2 regions of the Brenneria rubrifaciens genome follow, and region 2 is predicted to be linked to the other one. Evidence: riboswitches for the same ligand, from Rfam matches in the RefSeq annotation. Region 2 holds a riboswitch; the other holds the start of a gene.
What was found. Region 2 has a riboswitch for cobalamin ahead of EH207_RS06450 (cobyrinic acid a,c-diamide synthase CobB). Riboswitches for the same ligand answer to the same signal wherever they lie in the genome.
Positions count from the first base shown of each region.

Region 1 (3,421 bases), 1.7 Mb from region 2:
TCCCTTCGTTGCTTTGTGTGGCGCTGGTGTTCTGGATCGGCCTCAAACTGCGCGCCAGAAAGTTAACAAAAGAGAGCGATACGCCATAAGGACATCGAACCTGGCGGTTGCACGTCGCCAGCGGCAAGTTTGAATTACGAACGTTTTTCCAAAAGCACGCCGCATTCCATATGATGGGTATAAGGGAACTGATCAAACAGCGCCAGACGGCGAATTTGATGGGTTTCGTTCAGTGTTTCCAGGTTGTGGCACAGCGTTTCCGGGTTGCAGGAAATATAAAGAATGCGCGGGTAAGCCTGTACCAATCTGACTGTTTCCGAATCAAGCCCGCTACGCGGCGGATCGACGAAAATGGTTTCACACTGATAGCTCGTCAGATCGATACCCTCCAATCGATTAAACTTTCGTACGCCTTGCATTGCCTGAGTGAACTCTTCTGCCGCCATACGGATAATCTGTACGTTACCAATCTGGTTTGCCGCAATGTTATGTTGCGCCGCCGCGACGGAAGGTTTGGCGATTTCGGTGGCCAGTACCCGATCAAAATTTCGAGCCAGCGCCAGCGAAAAGTTTCCGTTACCGCAGTAAAGCTCCAGCAAATCCCCTTTTGATCCTTCAGTCGCCTCCAACGCCCATTCCAGCATCTGAATATTCATTGCCGCGTTAGGTTGAGTAAAACTGTTCTCTACCTGACGATAAATCATATTCCGGCCCGCCACGGGCAAACATTCGTCAACGTAATCCCGTTCGAGGCAAATTTTGGTTTTTGTCGCACGCCCAATGAGCTGTAAGCGGAAGCCTTGCGCGCGCAGACTCGCGCGCAGCGCATCGGCATGCTGACGCCACACATCGTCCAGCGCGCGGTGATATAACAGCGATACCGCTACCTCGCCGCTCAGCGTGGATAAATAATCAATCTGGAACAGCCTGCGGCGCAGGACCGGGTTAGGCCGCAATGCGCTAATCAGCGCGGGCATCAGATGGTTAATCAGTTCACTGGCGGCGGGAAATTGATCGACCCGGATCCGCTGTTTTGTCTGCTGATCAAACATGATGTGATAGAGCTCGTCGCCGTCATGCCAGATGCGGAATTCCGCCCGCATCCGATAGTGGCTGACGGGCGAGCGGAAAACCGCAGGCCGCGGGGCATTAAAAGGCGCCATCATCCCGCACAGACGTTCAGTCTTTTGTGCAAGCTGGTCGTCATATTGATCGATAGGCAGGATTTCTGGCGTCATGGTTTTCTCGTCCGAACAGCGTCTAGAAAGGGCTTATTGGCGGGGAATTGTAGGGAATCCCGCTGGGAAGTCCAGTTTTGTTGCGTGATCGTCTTGCAACGAAATGGCAGTCTAGACATCTGCATAGCGCGATCGTAGCATGTGCGTCCGGCCTCGTATCACGAGTTAAAAGGGAATCCAGTGTGAATCTGGAGCTGACGCGCAGCGGTAAGGGAAAGCCAGAGCAATAGCATGATTGCAGACACTGTCTTTTTAAAGATGGGAAGTCATCGCTCTTTGTTGTTAACCATGCCTTCGCTTTGAGTCATGGTAACAACGGCACCCAAGCCCGAAGACCTGCCGGTATACGTCGCAGTCACCATGACCATCGCGTGCTATCGATCGTGGTAATGCGGCATCCTTGATATATGGTTTGGATGCTCGATTCATGTTTAAACAAACAACGCTGCTGACAGCGCTTTCTGTCACAGCTTTTCCTGCTTGGACGCAAGACGGCAATTTATCGCAAAACTCTTCTGAAAACATGGTAATAACGGCAAATCGCTTCCAGCAACCTGTTTCCTCTGTACTTGCCCCAATGGATATTGTTACTCGCGATGATATTGAGCGTTGGCAGGTTAAAAGCCTGACCGATGTTATGCGGAGGCTTCCTGGGGTGGATATCGCACAGAATGGTGGACGTGGACAAAGTGCGTCGATGTTCATTCGTGGCGCAAATTCCAGCCATATACTCGTCCTGATTGACGGCATTCGAATGGCTTCACCTGGCGTTACCGGCAGCGTGGATTTTAATCAGATACCGATGTCTTTGGTGCAACGTATCGAGTATATCCGGGGACCTCGCTCAGCCGTTTACGGCCCGGAGGCCATCGGCGGAGTGATAAATATCATTACTCGGAAAGGAACTGACGGCGGAAAACTAGAGGCTGGCGTTGGCTCAAATAAATATCAACTCTATGATGGCAGCATACGACAGCATATTGGTGATAATACTGCGCTAAGTTTAGCGGGCTCTTTTGAAGAGATGCGGGGTTTTAATGTGTACTCTGCATCATCCGTTCCAGCCGATAACGATAATGACGGTTTTCGTAGTAAGGCCCTTTGGGGAAGCGTAGAACAGAGATTCAGCGATTCATTTTCGGGTTTTGCGCGTTTGTATGGTTACGGTAATAAAACCGATTATGATCAGGTTGTTGCGGACTCCAGCGATGAGCGACAGTTATACAGCCGAAATTTTGATGGCGGTCTACGATTCCAGCATAGCGATTTTGCATCGCAGCTTATTGGAAGCTACCAGACGTACAAAGATTATAATTTTGAATCTGCCAGAGGTAATTATGTTCCCGGCTACTCGTTAAATGAAGTTACGCAACAAAGTTTATTGTGGGGCAATACGCTACAGATTCTAAATGGTTCGGTCAGTGCTGGCGTTGATTGGCGTAGAGAAGAAAACAAACCGGGTACGAGTAATCAAGGACATACGCGCGATAATACGGGGCTTTATATTACCGCCCAACAGCAGTATTTTGAGCAAGTGACGTTAGAAGGGGCTATACGTACAGACGAGAGTAGCCAATACGATCGGCATAATACTTGGCAGGCCGCCGCGGGTTGGGCGTTTATGCCGGACTATCGTTTCATTGTGTCTTATGGTACTGCGTTTCGTGCCCCCGCATTCGGTCAGATATACGGTACTTGGGGTAATGAAGATATTAAAGCAGAAGAGTCATCCCAATGGGAAGCCGGGCTGGAAGGCCTCACGGGACCGCTATCATGGCGTTTATCCGCTTATCGCAACAAAATTGATAACCTTATAGATTACGATTTTACGACTAACAAGTATTTCAATACGGATAAAGCAACCCTGAAAGGCATTGAGTGGACGGGTTACATTGATACAGGGATATTTAGTCATCGTTTAATATTAGAATACCTGAACCCAAGACGGGATTCGGATAATAGCGTGTTGTCACGTCGATCCAAGCAAAAAGCTTCTTATCAGATTGACTGGACTATGTTTGATGTCGATATAAATATCGCTTATCAGTACAACGGTAAACGATACGATAACAGCCCAAATCTGTTTAACTCTCATCAACGTCGCCTCCCAAGCTACAGCACGGTCGATTTCGCCGCGTCATATCCGATAACCTCTCAACTAACGGTTCGTGGTAGAATTGCCA
Region 1 is NZ_CP034035.1:3,720,643-3,724,063, reverse strand. It holds gene EH207_RS16590 (YijD family membrane protein) at 1-89, shown strand, start outside; gene trmA (tRNA (uridine(54)-C5)-methyltransferase TrmA) at 135-1,238, opposite strand; cobalamin riboswitch at 1,373-1,596, shown strand; gene btuB (TonB-dependent vitamin B12 receptor BtuB) at 1,666-3,421, shown strand, end outside.
Region 1: linked by a shared signal. The riboswitch ahead of btuB (TonB-dependent vitamin B12 receptor BtuB) and the one ahead of EH207_RS06450 (cobyrinic acid a,c-diamide synthase CobB) in region 2 are both predicted to bind cobalamin.

Region 2 (3,421 bases):
GCGATCGGCGCCCAGCCGATGCGCTTCCTGCTCTTTGCCCGGAGAACGGGTGAACAGGGTGACATTTGCCCCCATCGCTTTGGCGAACTTCAGGCCCATATGCCCCAGCCCGCCCAATCCCACAATGGCGACGCTGTCACCGGGACCAACATTCCAGTATTTCAGCGGCGAATAAGTGGTGATGCCGGCGCACAGCAGCGGGGCGGCGGATTTTATGTCCAGTGTCTGCGGTATGTTGAGCACAAAGTTTTCTGAAACGACGATACGCTCGGAGTAGCCGCCGAAGGTTGGCAAGCCGTCATGACGATCGACGCTGCCGTAGGTGGGCGTGGCGCCTTCTTCACAGTACTGCTCCAGCCCTTCGTCGCAGGCGTCACAGCGTTGACAGGAGTCCACCAGACAGCCTACGCCGACCCAATCGCCCGCGTTAAAACGCTCAACGGCTTTGCCAACGCTGACGACTTTACCGATGATTTCATGTCCCGGCACCATCGGATACAGGCTGTTCTGCCATTCGTTGCGTGCCATATGAATGTCCGAATGGCAGACACCGCAATAGATAATATCGATAACCACATCGTTTTCACGCGGGTCCCGGCGGACAAACTGATGCGGAACCAGCGGGCTGCTTGAGTCGAGTGCAGCAAAGCCACGTATATTTTGCATTACGATTTTCCTCTTCATTTTTGCACGACATCAAAAGATCAAAGCCAGAATTCAGTATGATTCAGATTAGCCGTGTTGCATTAACGATTTATGGCTAACGTTTGGGACGGATTGAGACAAAACGCACAGAATATTGATAAACATTTTATTGTCAGGTTAGCGCCGGGCATCGAAAAAGGATGCCGACTCTGCGTGTTGTCATGATGCATGACAACTGGGAAGGGGGTGTAAATCCCCCGCAGCCCCCGCTGCTGTGATGCCGACGACCCCGTAAAAACCACTGATCGCTGCGATCGGGAAGGCGCGGGGAAGAGTGACGCTAAGCCAGAAGACCGACCTGATGATAACAGATTCAACTCCTTCGGTGGGAAGCGGGTTGTCATCCGATGCCTGCGGCGGCAACGCCGTTTTTGCGCGCCGCGTGACATAACCTCTCCCGGCCGGCTGATGTCGGGAGAGGTTATGCCGCAAGCAACAGAGCAACAGAACGCCGCGTCAGCGACGCGCCAGGGACGAAATAAAACCGCGTTTGTGATCGCCGGTACGGGCAGCGGCTGCGGCAAAACCACCGTTTCGCTTGGGATCTTGCGGGCGCTGATGCGACGTGGGCTGTCCGTACAGCCATTTAAAGTGGGGCCGGATTATCTCGACAGCGGCTGGCACCGCGCGGTATGCGGGGTTGCGTCGCATAATCTGGATGCGTTCATGCTCCCGGCGGCAACGCTTAACGGCTTGTACAACCAGCGCATGCGCCACGCTGACGTGGCGGTGATTGAAGGGGTGATGGGGCTTTACGACGGCTACGGCACGGACCCGAACGATTGCAGCACCGCAGCGATGGCCAAACAGCTTGGCTGCCCGGTGGTGTTGCTGGTGGATGGCAAGGCGGTATCCACATCGGCGGCGGCAATCGTGATGGGATTTCACCAGTTTGATCCTGATTTGACGATCGCCGGCGTGATTGTCAATCGGGTGAATTCGGCGGAACACTACGCATTGCTCCGGCATGCCATTGAGCGCTACTGCGGCATACCGGTACTGGGACGCCTGCCCGTTATGGCGGATATCGCGCTGCCTTCCCGTCACCTGGGCCTGATCCCCGCGCAGGAACAGGCGGATGACGATCGCCGCTGGCAGACGCTGGCTCAGCAGATTGAGGAAACCGTCGATCTGGATCGTCTGCTGTATTTGTGCCGGGGCGTCCGGCCGCCGGCGGGCGAATTACCCGCGCTTTCCTCGCCCGAACGGGCCGAGGGACTCACGCTGGCGCTGGCGGACGATGAAGCCTTTAATTTCTACTATCAGGATAATCTCGATCTGCTGGAGCAGGCCGGCGTGCGGATACAACGTTTCAGCCCGTTGTATGATCGCCGGCTTCCCGACTGTCAGATGATCTACATCGGCGGCGGCTATCCTGAAATTCACGCCGCCCGGCTCGCCGCCAACACCGCCATGCACCATGCCTTGCTGGACGCTCACCGTCGTAATATCCCGCTGTATGCCGAATGCGGCGGGCTGATGTATCTGGGTGAGGGGCTGACGGATGCAGACGGTCAGCGTCACCGCATGAGCGGTATTCTGCCCGGGGAAAGCCGGATGGGGAAACGGCTGACCCGCTTTGGTTACTGTCAGGCTCAGGCGCTGACTGACACGCTGCTGGCGCTGCGGGGCGAGGTGTTGCGCGGTCATGAGTTTCATTACTCCGTTTTTTCCACCTCGCTCGTCCCCGCGTTTGATTGCACCAAAGCGCGCGATGGCGCGGTCATCAAACGGTGGCAGGGGGGATATCAGCATCGACAGACCTGCGCCGGCTACCTTCATCTCCATTTTGCCCAGCGGCCGGGGCTGCTGGATCGCTGGTTCGCCAGCGCCAGGCGTTGTTGTACCAAGGCGGCGCGATGATCCTGTCCGCCTGGTTTACCGCGTTCCTGCTCGATTACTGGCTGGGCGATCCCCCGCACTGGCCGCATCCGGTGCGCTGGATGGGCCATCTGATCTCATGGTTGCAAACCCGCATTCGCGCCTGCTGTCGCAACGAGCGTTCGCTGCGGGTGGGCGGCGCGCTGCTGTGGCTGACGGTGGTCGGCCTGACCTGGCTGCTGAGCTGGGGAGCGCTGGCGCTGATAAATACCCTTCATCCGTGGCTGGGCTGGCTGGCCGAAGTCTGGATGATTTACACCCTGCTGGCGGGTCGTTGCCTGAGTGATGCCGCGCTGACGGTGTATCAGGCATTACAGCATGGTTCGCTGGAAGAGAGCCGCCGCCAGTTGGCGTGGATTGTGGGGCGTGATACCGCGCAGCTTGAAAAGCCGCAGATAACCCGCGCCGTGGTGGAAACCGTCGCGGAAAACAGCGTGGATGGCGTGATCGCGCCGCTGTTTTTCCTGTTGATCGGCGGCGCGCCGCTGGCGATGGCCTACAAAGCCGTGAACACGCTGGATTCGATGGTGGGTTACAAGAACCCCAAATACCGGGCGATTGGCGCTGTCTCCGCCCGGATGGACGATGTGGCGAACCTGATCCCGGCGCGTCTGAGCTGGCTGCTGCTGAGCGCCGCCGCCTGGCTGCGGCAGGCGGACTACCGACAGGCGCTGCGCATTGGCTGGCGCGATCGCCATCAGCACGCCAGCCCCAACTGCGCCTGGCCGGAGGCGACGGTTGCCGGGGCGCTCGGTGTGCGGCTTGGCGGCCCGAATCACTATTTCGGCGAGCGGGTTGAGAAACCGTGGATCGGCGACGCGCGCCGGGAAATCGC
Region 2 is NZ_CP034035.1:1,375,545-1,378,965, forward strand. It holds gene EH207_RS06445 (NAD(P)-dependent alcohol dehydrogenase) at 1-666, opposite strand, end outside; cobalamin riboswitch at 840-1,021, shown strand; gene EH207_RS06450 (cobyrinic acid a,c-diamide synthase CobB) at 1,129-2,568, shown strand; gene cbiB (adenosylcobinamide-phosphate synthase CbiB) at 2,565-3,421, shown strand, end outside.